DNA from 2 places in the Streptomyces sp. NPDC107581 genome. Region 1 is predicted to be linked to the other one. Evidence: riboswitches for the same ligand, from Rfam matches in the RefSeq annotation. Region 1 holds a riboswitch; the other holds the start of a gene.
What was found. A riboswitch is a leader RNA that binds a small molecule or an ion and turns the genes downstream of it on or off. The one in region 1 is predicted to bind cobalamin.
Positions count from the first base shown of each region.

Region 2: another riboswitch for cobalamin. It lies ahead of ACZ7P3_RS36915 (CbtB domain-containing protein); the one in region 1 lies ahead of ACZ7P3_RS16560 (cobalamin biosynthesis protein).

Region 1 covers NZ_JBVKBH010000006.1:71,200-76,949, reverse strand. The annotation lists gene ACZ7P3_RS16565 (cobyric acid synthase) at 1-1,243, opposite strand, end outside; gene ACZ7P3_RS16560 (cobalamin biosynthesis protein) at 1,240-2,184, opposite strand; cobalamin riboswitch at 2,286-2,428, opposite strand; gene ACZ7P3_RS16555 (hypothetical protein) at 2,973-3,200, opposite strand; gene ACZ7P3_RS16550 (inorganic phosphate transporter) at 3,235-4,500, opposite strand; gene ACZ7P3_RS16545 (lysozyme) at 4,628-5,416, opposite strand; gene ACZ7P3_RS16540 (class II aldolase/adducin family protein) at 5,604-5,750, shown strand, end outside.
Region 2 covers NZ_JBVKBH010000020.1:13,871-19,620, forward strand. The annotation lists gene ACZ7P3_RS36900 (short-chain fatty acyl-CoA regulator family protein) at 1-928, shown strand, start outside; gene ACZ7P3_RS36905 (histidine phosphatase family protein) at 960-1,550, shown strand; gene ACZ7P3_RS36910 (CbtA family protein) at 1,643-2,515, opposite strand; gene ACZ7P3_RS36915 (CbtB domain-containing protein) at 2,541-2,756, opposite strand; adenosylcobalamin (AdoCbl) riboswitch at 2,798-2,920, opposite strand; gene ACZ7P3_RS36920 (hypothetical protein) at 3,307-3,657, shown strand; gene ACZ7P3_RS36925 (enoyl-CoA hydratase) at 3,798-4,592, opposite strand; gene mmsB (3-hydroxyisobutyrate dehydrogenase) at 4,589-5,485, opposite strand; gene ACZ7P3_RS36935 (enoyl-CoA hydratase/isomerase family protein) at 5,482-5,750, opposite strand, start outside.

The DNA of each region.
Region 1 (5,750 bases):
GGCAGCCGTCCAGGAAGGGCTCTCCGCCCGTCACTTCGGCGACCCCGTGGTGGATCTCGTACCCCTCGACCCGCTCGCCGAGGGCTTCGCCGGTGGGCCGGGTGAGGGTCTTCTCCCGGGCGAATTTCACGCGCACCGGGAGCACCCCGAGGCCCCGGACCTGCCCGGCGCGCGACTCGACCTCGTCCTCGATGTGCTCGCCGAGGATCTGGAAGCCGCCGCAGATGCCGAGGACCGGCCGCCCCTCGGCGGCCCGGCGCACGAGCGCCTCCGCCAGGCCCCGTTCCCGCAGCCACTCCAGCGCCCGTACGGTCCCGCGCGTACCCGGGACCACCACGAGGTCGGCGTCCGCCAGCTCCTCCGGCCGGTCCACGAACCGCACCACGACGCCCGGTTCGGCGGCCAGCGCGTCCACGTCCGTGAAGTTCGACATCAGCGGGATCGCGCAGACGGCGACCCGCAGGACGTCCTCGCCGAGCGGAGGCGTCACGGCCGACTCCCGGACCGTGCCCCGCAGGGACACCCGCAGCCCGTCCTCCTCGTCGATGCCGAGCCCGTGCCGGAACGGCAGCACGCCGTAGGTGCGCCGCCCGGTGAGACCGTGCAGCATCTCCAGCCCCGGCTCCAGCAGGCCGACGTCGCCGCGGAACTTGTTCACCAGGAAGCCGGCGACCAGCTCCTGGTCCTGCGGTGAGAGCAGGGCGAGCGTCCCGAAGAAGGAGGCGAAGACGCCACCCCGGTCGATGTCGCCGACGACGAGCACGGGCAGCCGCGCGCCCCGCGCGATCCCCATGTTCACGATGTCGGTCCGCCGCAGATTGATCTCCGCGGGCGAACCGGCCCCCTCACAGATCACCGCGTCATACGTGCCCCGCAACTCGGCCAGACAGTCCAGGACCGTGCCGAGGAGCCGCTGCTGGCGCCCTCCGTGGTAGCCGCGTGCGCTCATCTCGCCCACCGGCCTGCCCAGCAGCACCACCTGGCTGCTCTGCTCACCGCCCGGCTTGAGCAGCACGGGGTTCATCAGCGCGGTCGGCTCGACGCGGCAGGCCTGGGCCTGCATCGCCTGCGCCCGGCCGATCTCGGCACCCTCCCGTGTCACGAACGAGTTGAGGGACATGTTCTGCGCCTTGAAGGGCGCGACCTTCACGCCCTGGCGCACCAGCCACCGGCAGATCCCGGCCGTCACGACGCTCTTGCCGGCGTCGGAGGTGGTGCCGGCGACGAGGAGACCACCGTTCACTTCCCACGTCCCTTCACGAGTCGGCGCGCGGCGAGGGTGACGCCGAGCGCGAGCAGGCCGACGCGGCGGGAGAGCCGTACGGCCCGGTCGATGTCGGTGACCCGGACGGCCCGCCCGGTGTCCCCGTTGAGGACGGGCCGGTGCTCGACGCGCCCGCCGTAGGAGAGCGTCCCGCCCAGCCGCACGCCGAGCGCGCCCGCGAACGAGGCTTCGACGGGCCCGGCGTTGGGGCTCGGGTGCTTGCGGGCGTCGGCCTGCCAGGCGCGCAGGGCGCCGCGGGGGTCGGGTCCGGCCGCGGCGGCGAGTACGGCGGTCAGCCGCGCCCCCGGCCAGCCGGCCACGTCGTCGAGGCGGGCCGAGGCCCAGCCGTAGCGCCGGAAGCGGGCCGACCTGTGCCCCACCATCGCATCCAGGGTGTTGACGGCCCGGAACCCGAGCAGCCCCGGCACCCCGCCGCCCGCACCCCACACCAGCGCGCCCACCACGGCGTCGGAGGTGTTCTCGGCGACCGACTCCACGACGGCGCGGGCGATCCCGTCCGCGTCCAGGGCCTGCGGATCCCGGCCGCACAGATGCGGCAGCCGCGCACGTGCCGCCTCGATGTCCCCGGCCTCCAGGGCGCGCCCGACGGTCCGGGCCTCCCGGGCCAGCGAAGTACCCCCGACGACCGCCCAGGTGGCGGCGCCGGCCAGTGCGGCGGAGGCGACGGGGGAGCGGCGTACGGCCCGTTCGGCGACGGCCCCCAGGGCGACGGCGCCGCCGGCGCACACGGCGGTGTGCAGGGCGCCCCAGCCGCGGTGGTCGCGCCACAGCACGCGTTCCACGGCTGCGGCCGCGCGCCCGAACGCGGCGACCGGATGCCCGCGGCGCGGATCGCCGAGAAGGAGATCGCCGAGAAGGCCGGCGGCGGCGCCGTACGCGTACGAGCGATCGGCACCCATCGGCTCAGCCGGCCGTGAGGTCAGGGGCGGGCCTGGTACTGGTCCTCGATCGGCAGCCGAGCATGGCGATATGTGTCCTCACTCAGGGTGTCCACGCCCTGGTCCGACGAGACCGGCGGTGAGAGTTCCTGGCTCCCGGGGTGTTCTTCCCCGGTGACAGTGGCGGGACCGCGCCGGATTCGCACCGGCTTCCTCTTCTGCCGCCGTACATGGCGTGGGCAGTCCACCACGCACTCGGAAGAGCCGTCAACTTGCCTTTGACCAGGGACGGCGGACTGTGCTGAGCCCCACATCGGCAGCGCGCCCGACCGCGCCGGAGGACCGGATTGCGGTGAATTCCCCTCCTCTCGGGCGGCGTTCGCGCATCCCTCCGGTACCCACGGACCGTGAGGATCAGCAAGAGGGCGTACGTCTCATACGGGATGGAACGGACGCGGGAGGAGACACGAGGAGACGCGAGGCGGCGCACGCGGGCGAGATGCCGCTGGACGACGGCCAGGTCGTCCAACTGGGGGGCGGGCGAGGGCCCGCCGGAGCGCAGTGGGTCTCGCGCGAGCGCGGCGGGCCTCTCGCGGGAGCGCAGTGGGTCTCGCGGGGCGGCGCGACGGCGGAGGCCGCCCCGGACACACGGCGACCGCCCTGCCGGGTCGCCCACTGGGGGCTCGGCAGGGCGGTCCGGGACCGTCCGGCCCGCGCGGACGCGGACCTTTCGAAGGTCAGGCCTCGGTGACGATCAAGAGGTCGGGCCTCGGTCACGCAAGAGGTCGGGCCTCGGTCACGATCACAGGTCAGGCCTTGGCCACGATCAGATAGAACCCGTACGCCACCGCGGCCGCACAGGTCGCGAAGCACACATAGGCACCGGTCACCGCCAGCGCGGCGGAGTCGCCCTGCGCGGCGGCCTTCTCGCGCCGCGCCAGGCCGTTGACGCCGAGGGTGAACAGGGCCACCAGGCCCACCGTGAACACGAGGCTGACGCCGAAGACGGAGCCGAGGGCCGCCCAGTCGATCTTCATGGGGATGCTTCCTTCAGGTACCGGGTGCTCGGGGTCAGACGGCGGCGGCCGGCGGGGCCGGCTCGGTGGCGGCGGCGGGAGCCGGGACGGCGGCGGCCGGAGCCGGGATGGTGGCCGTCAGGTCCTCGGTGACGACGCCCGCGGGGGGCGGGGTCACCGCGGCGATGGCGGTGGTCACCACGCCGGCCGGCTCGGCGTCGTCAGCGGGCACGACGCTGGTGTGGTCGACGACCTCGCGGCGGGAGAACTTCCAGATCGCGGCGCTGGCGCCGACGAGGAAGACGGCGACGACCGCGGTGCCCCAGTCGCCGAGGTCCGTGACGGACTCGGCGCCCGCGCCGACCAGCGCGGCGGCCGGGAGGGTGAGCACCCAGGCGACGACCATGCGGGTCGCGGTGGACCAGCGGACCACACCGCCCTTGCGGCCGAGGCCCGCGCCCATCACCGAGCCGGAGACGACATGGGTGGTGGAGAGGGAGAAGCCGAGGTGCGAGGAGGCCAGGATGGCCGTGGCCGCGCTGGTCTGGGCGGCGAAGCCCTGTCGCGGCTCCAGGTCGGTCAGGCCCTTGCCCATGGTGCGGATGATGCGCCAGCCGCCGATGTAGGTGCCGAGCGCGATGGCCATGCCGGCGGAGAGGATGACCCAGGTGGGAGGGTTGGAGCCGGGGGCGATCGCACCGCCCGCGATCAGCGCGAGGGTGATGATGCCCATCGTCTTCTGCGCGTCGTTGGTGCCGTGGGCGAGGGAGACCAGGCCGGCGGAGGCGATCTGCCCGGCGCGGTAGCCCTTGCGGGTGGCCTCGCCCTCGGCGCCCCGGCCGATGCCGTAGGAGAACCGGGTGGCGAGCAGTGCCGCGAGACCGGCCACGACCGGGGCGGCGACCGCCGGGAGCAGCACCTTGGTGATCAGGACGTCACCGTGGACGGCGCCGAGGCCCGCGGAGGCGACGGTGGCGCCGATCAGTCCGCCCATCAGGGCGTGCGAGGAACTGGAGGGCAGGCCCACGAGCCAGGTCACCAGGTTCCAGAGGATCGCGCCGACCAGGGCGGCGAAGATGACCTCGGGCCGGATGCCGTTCTCGTCGACGAGTCCCTTGGAGATCGTGTTGGCGACCTCCACGGAGAGGAAGGCGCCCACAAGGTTGAGGGCGGCGGACATGGCCACCGCGACCTTGGGCTTGAGCGCACCGGTCGAGATGGTCGTGGCCATCGCGTTGGCGGTGTCGTGAAAACCGTTCGTGAAATCAAACGCGAGTGCGGTCACCACCACAATCGCGAGGATCAGCGAGAAGTTTTCCATTTACCCAGGCAATCATTCGAGGTCATTGGCTGTTGGACCGTAGGCAACCTGGATGAACGGAAGGTGAACTGGAGCGGGCGCCAGGGTTTCTATGGGAGGGGTCCCGGATTTTGCCCGGATCTGCCCCCTAGGCGCCCCTTGGCCACCGGCCTTGCGCGAAGGCCCGCAGCCGCCTCGGCGGCCCGTGGAAGAGATTCTGGTCACCCGTGCGGCTGCCCTCGGCGGTGTACTGCCACAAGGTCCAGGAGGACCAGCCGCCCGGCAGCGGTCCCGGGCTCCGTGTGCCGTGCCGGGCGATCCACAGGGGATGGTCCGAGAAGGCGCGGCTGTCGCCGGTGCAGGCCCTCCACCACTGGGCGGTGGTGTAGATGACCGGCCGCCGGCCGGTCATCCGTGCGACGGTGTCGCTGAAGGACCGGATCCAGCGGACCATCCGCGGCCGGCCCAGCCCGTAGCACCTGTGCTTCGCGTCGTACGGGTTGTACTCGATGTCGAGCGCGGGCGGCAGCGTCCAGCCGTCCGCCCGCCATTCGCCGCCGTGCCGCACGAAGTACGCGGCCTGCCGGGCGCCCGAGGACGTGTCCGGCCGGGCGAAGTGGTACGCGCCGCGGATCAGGCCGGCCCGGCGCGCGCCGTCGTACTGCCGCCTGAAGAGGGGGTTGCGGTAGGCCGTGGCCTCGGTCGCCTTGACGTAGGTGAACCGTGCGCCGTCCGACCGGGCGGCCGGCCAGTCCACCTGCCCCTGGTGGGACGACACGTCGCGCCCGCTGGCCCGACCGGCTCCCGGCGGCGACGGGCCCGCAGAGGCCGGCGGGCCCGCGGAGGCCGCGGCGGTGCCGGCGAGGACCAGGGCCGCCATGGCCGCCGCCGTGAGGACGCCCGCACGGCGGCGGGAAGGTGTGCGGTCACGGGCCATGGGTCCCCCTGGAGTCGCGGCGGAACGTCGTCCGGCGAGTGGGAAAGATCATTGAATGCCCGGTGATCGACGGGGAGCTGTCATTTCATCTGTTTTGCAGTGATGTTCGCCCGTTCGGGTGCACGGCTTCCGGTCCGATCCACGCGACCGGACCACTCGGCACCGCGCCGGCTGGCAGGATCCCCGCATGGCTGAGCAGCGGCGGGACACGACCGAGGACGAGGCGCGCGGGTGGGAGGAGGTGGTCGCGACGGCCCGCCGGACCGTCGCCGACGGACTGGTCGTCGGCACGTCCGGCAACGTGTCGGCACGCGTCGGGGACCTCGTACTGGTC
Region 2 (5,750 bases), on a different contig from region 1:
GGCCGAGTCGCTGGGGCTGCGCCCTGGACGCGCCGCCGAGCCGCTCACGGCACGGCTCGCCGAGCAGCACGGAGTCCGGGTGGTCCAGGCCGCCCCGGGCCGCTCCGCCGACGCCCGGCGCTACGACCCCGACACCGGGCTGCTGTTCCTCTCGCCCTGGCTGAGCGACGCCCAGCGGGCTTTCCAGCTGGCCACCCAGCTCGCCCTCCTGGACCACAGCCCGCTGCTCGGTCAGCTGGCCGACAACGCAACGGAATTGAACTCGCCCGAGTCGTCGGCGCTCGCCCGCATCGGCCTCGCGAACTACTTCGCGGGCGCCCTGCTCATGCCGTACACCGCCTTCCACACCACGGCCGAGGAGGTGCGCTACGACATCGAGCTGCTGTCCGCCCGCTTCGGCGTCGGCTTCGAGACGGTCTGCCACCGTCTGAGCACCCTGCAGCGCACCGGCCGGCGGGGCGTACCGTTCTCGTTCCTGCGGGTGGACCGGGCCGGCAACATCTCCAAGCGGCAGTCGGCCACCGACTTCCACTTCTCGCGGCTCGGCGGCACCTGCCCGCTGTGGACGGTGTACGAGGCGTTCTCGGCGCCCGGCCGGATACTCACCCAGGTCGCCGAAATGCCCGACGGCAAGCGGTACTTCTGGATCGCGCGGACCATCACGCGCGGTGGGTTCGGACACCATGCCCCGCGCGCCGAGTTCGCCGTCGCGCTCGGCTGCGAACTGCGGCACGCGCACCGGCTCGTCTACGCCGAGGGCATCGCCCTGGACGACCCCCGTGCCGCGACCCCCATCGGCCTGGGCTGCCGGATCTGCGAACGCCGCGACTGTGCCCAGCGGGCCAGGCCACCGGCCGGCGGACGGCTGGCCATCGACCCGGACCGGCGCACCTACGTGCCCTACCCCGTGGAGACCCGCACCCCATGACACCTCCGACTCGGAGAGCAGGAGCAGCCACGTGACCAGCCGCGTCATCTTCGTCTCGCCCGCGACGAGCCCATCCCTGCGGCACGCACGCTTCTACGACGGCGACTCGATCGACGACATCGGAGCAGCCAACGCCCGCTCGGCGGCCGGCTCGCTGCCCGCACCCGCCCGCGTGGTCACATCCCCGAGTGCGCGTTGCCGACAGACGGCGGCGGCGCTCGCTCTCGACGGCTCGGACTCACCTCGGCTCGGGGGCCTGGATGTGGGCCGGTGGCGTGGCCGCACCCTGGACGACGTGGGGGCGGCCGAGCCGGAGGCGGTGGGCGCCTGGCTCTCCGATCCCACCTGGGCCGCGCACGGCGGGGAGTCGGTGCGGGACGTGTGCGACCGGGTCGGACAGTGGCTGGACACCGTGCGGGAGCTGGACGGCCGTACCGTCGCCGTGGTGGAACCGGAGGTGGTGCGGGCCGCTGTCGTGCACGTCCTGGGGCTGCCCTTGGCCGCCTTCTGGCGGCTCGACGTACCGCCGCTGACGGCGACGGAACTCAGCGGACGGTCCGGCCGCTGGAATCTGCGGCTCGGGCACGGCCTCGCCCCGTCGGAGACCACCCCGACGCACTGAGAACCAGCGGAGGAATGCCTCCGCTGGTTCTCGCGTCGTTCGCCGGTTCCGAGGGCCGCCTCCGGTTCAGGCGGCTGCGGCTCTCGGGTCCGTCATGCTGCGCCGACCGGCTCCGGTTGCTTCGGCGCCGGCTTGGCGGATGCCCGGATCGCCGGATCGAGCAGCCGCTCCGCCATGGGGGCGAAGACGAGGCCCAGGGCCGCCCACAGCAGGGCCTGCGCGGCGACGGAGAAGAAACGGAAGGAGAAGAGTACGTCTGCCGGAAAGCCCGGGTAGACGATGGCACCCTTGGAGTTCTTCAGGGGCAGGGGCGTCTCCGTGGCCTGGTGGCCGTACTCGTGCACGTTGGCGGAGAGTTCGCCGAGTTGCGGCAGCAGTGCCATCACGACGCCGATGGCGACGACGTACGCGGCGCCCGCGAGGAGCGTGGCGTTCCAGTTGCCGAAGCGCGACTGCAGACGCTTACCGAGCCAGACCGCCCCGACGAGGAACACGACGGAGCAGAGAACCATGACCAGGTACAGGTTGCCGCGGTCCTTGATCGTGTCCGGGTGCCCGATCGCCGGCGGGTTGGCCGGGTACTTCACGTACGGCACCAGGTAGAAGCCGAGGAAGCCGCCCAGGGCCACCAGCAGCGCCAGGTTGCGCGGACGCAGGTTGCCGACCCGGCCGAGACAGATGGCGTAGGCGACGGCGAACAGCGCGCCCATGGCGATGCCGAAGAAGACCATGCCCACGCCGATGCCGACGTTGGCCTGGATCGTCCGGCTGAAGATGTCCGGGTCGGGAGCCCCCGGTGCGATGCCGGCGGCCTTGTCGAGGGCCTCCTGTGCGGCATCGCGTCCGCTCTCGTAGTTGATGGCCTTGTTGATCTGCGGCTCGGCGAAGATCCGCGCGAAGACGAATGCGAGCAGACCGGCGACTGCGCCGGCGATGACGCCGCGCAGTATGAGTCTCTTTTCCATGTTCAGATGTCCGTGCTTGCTCTCGTCAGTGGCAGGGGAAGCCGAGGAAGTGGCGGGCGTCGTGCACGAACTCGTGGACGTGCATGTCCTTGCCGAAGACGGAGTAGGCGCCCTGGTCGACTCCGATGAAGTAGTAGATGGCCAGCGCGATCAACGCGGTTCCGGCCAGCCAGAGCACGGCCTTCGTGGCCGGCAGGACAACAGGGGTGGGAAGCGCCGCGGGCGCGGACATGCTGCTCATGAAATGAGCCCCTCCTTCAGGGGATCGTGCGTCCCTCAACCAATGGAGCGTCGCGACGGCCAAGTGTCTGACTCCAGCCCCACCCTTCGACGGGGCTGTCACAGTGGCGCGACCGTGCCGGATTTTCACCAGCTTCCTTAGGCCATCACTACATATGGAGAGTACGGACAGCGGCGATGATCCGTCAATCAGACAGATGGCCGAGAGTGTGCGATCCCGCGACCACTCCCGGCAATCTCGACGAGCACTCGGACCGACCGGCTCAAAGCTCCTGAAGGCAGGCCGGAGAGCCGGGACAGACGGTTCCCGTGCGGCAGATCCGTATATCTTTGGCAATGTGACCAGAGCCGCCGGTGAACCCCATCGCGACAGCGACCGGACGGCCAGTACCAGCCTCGCACTGGAATGTTTCAGGACAACAGGGGCCGCAGGGGAACCACGGAGAGCTGCCTCACGTTCTCCGGTACACCGACGCAGTCGATTCATGGCCTTGCCACAGAATCCTGCAGACACAACCTGGACCGCTCCGGGCAAGAGGCGGAGGAACTCAGTGGCAAGACGTCTCACACCACGCCGCATCACGCTCGGCGGCCGCGAAGTGGTCGCTCTCCCTCCGGAGGAGTATGAGCTGCTCGTCGCCAGCCGCCGGCAGATCGGCGGGCAGAGCGCTCGTGTGCGCGTCCTCGCCCAACAGGCGAAACGTACCGACCAGCTCCTGCAGGAGCTGGAGGCACTGATCGCCGCAGCGCGGGACGACTGCGGCCGGCAGTCCGCTGCGGAACCGGCGTTGTGCTCGAGGTCCTGCCCCGATGGCGAAGCCGAGGAAGGGAACACCGCAGGCGGCTGCCTTCGTTGCGCGATCGCGGCGCTGTTGCGTCAGCACAGGGACCTGGCAGTCTGAGCCACTTCACGGCCGCAGAATCGTTCATGCCCGATGGCCGCCGCGCCGGCCCGATGCACGGTCGGCACACAACACGTACGCGTCGTCCCGCCCGGCTTGATCTTCATCTCCTGCTGGGCGGGACGGAACGGGTCGGTGGTTCAGCGGTGCCGGAACTCGGCCGGCCGCTTGTCGACGAAGGCGCCCATGCCCTCCTTCTGGTCGGCGGTGGCGAACACCGCGTGGAACAGGCGCCGTTCGAAGCGGACGCCTTCCGCGAGCGTGGTCTCGAAGGCCCGCCCGACCGCTTCCTTGGCCATCATCGCGACCGGCAGCGACATGCCGGCGACGGTCTCGGCGACGGCCAGGGCCTCACCGAGCAGGTCGTCGGCGGGGACCACCCGGGAGACGAGCCCGGCTCGCTCGGCTTCGGTCGCGTCCATGGTGCGCCCGGTCAAACAGAGTTCCATGGCCTTGGCCTTGCCGACCGCGCGGGTCAGGCGCTGGGAACCGCCGATGCCGGGGATCACGCCGAGCTTGATCTCCGGCTGGCCGAAGACGGCCGTGTCGGCGGCGAGCAGGATGTCGCAGAGCATGGCGAGCTCGCAGCCGCCGCCGAGGGCGTATCCGGCGACCGCCGCCACCGTCGGCGTGCGGAGCTGTCCGAGGCGGTCCCAGGCGGCGAACCAGTCGGCGAGATACATGTCCATGTAGTTCTGCGGCTGCATCTCCTTGATGTCGGCGCCGGCCGCGAACGCCTTCGCCGAGCCCGTGATCACGATGCAGCCGCAGTCCGAGTCGCGGTCGACGTCCTCGGTCGCCGCGACGACTTCGTTCATGACCTGAAGGTTCAACGCATTGAGGGCCTGGGGACGGTTGAGCGTGAGCAGCGCGGTGCGGCCCTTGCGCTCGACGAGGATCGTCTCGTACTCGGCGTCCCGCTCCTTGGTGGTCATCCCTGTTCTCCGCTCTGATCCCTGATGGTGCGGACGATGCCGGAGAAGTCCTCCGTGGCACCGACTCGCTCGGCATACGCGGCGTACAACTCGGAAGCGCGCAAGCCGAGTTCCGCGTGCACTCCGCCCGCTCGGACCGCGTTGGCCGCGAGCCCCAGGTCCTTGGCCATGAGGGCGGCCGCGAATCCCGGACGGTAGTCCCGGTTGGCCGGACTGCTCGGCACGGGCCCGGGGACCGGGCAGTTGACGCTGAGGGCCCAGCACTGCCCGGACGCCGTGGCGGCCACGTCGTACAGGGCCTGGTGGGACAGGCCGAGGCTCTCGCCGAGGACGAACGCCTCGCTGACGGCGATCATGGAGATGCCGAGGATCATGTTGTTGCAGATCTTCGCGGCCTGCCCGGCGCCCGGGCCGCCGCAGTGGACGGCCTTCTTGCCCATCGCCTCCAGCAGGGGACGCGCCTCACCGAATTCGCTCTCGCCCCCGCCGGCCATGAAGGTGAGCGTGGCCGCTTCGGCTCCCACCACTCCCCCGGAGACCGGTGCGTCCAGAGCCTGCATCCCTGCGTCGACCGCGCGTTCGTGCGCGGCGCGGGCGTCGGCGACGTCGATGGTGGAGCAGTCGACGAACAGGGTGCCGGGCCGGGCCGCGGAGAGGACGGTGTCGTAGAGGTCGAGGACGTGACGGCCGGCAGGGAGCATGGTGATGACCACCTCGGCGTCCGTCACCGCCTCGGCCGCGGTTCCGGCGGGCTCGACGCCCGCTTGCGCAGCACCGTCCACAGCGTCGGACACCAGGTCGTGTCCACGCACGCGGTGGCCCGCTTTGACCAGGTTGGCGGCCATGGGCGCGCCCATGTGCCCGAGTCCGATGAACGCGACGGTTCGGCTCACCAGGCCACCTCCGGGGTGTCGGTACCGGCGAGTCCGAGCTCGTGCTCGCCGAGGGGGGTGAAGAAGCGTTCGACGTCGGTGTCGGTCACCTCGACAAGGGTGGCCGGCGACCAGTGCGGGGTGCGGTCCTTGTCGATGACCTGGGCGCGGATGCCCTCCACCAGGTCGTGCGTGCGCAGGGTCGCGCAGGAGACGCGGTACTCCTGGTCGAGGACCCGCTCGATGGGGCCGAGGTGCCGAGCACGGAGCAGGGCGGCCAGAGTCA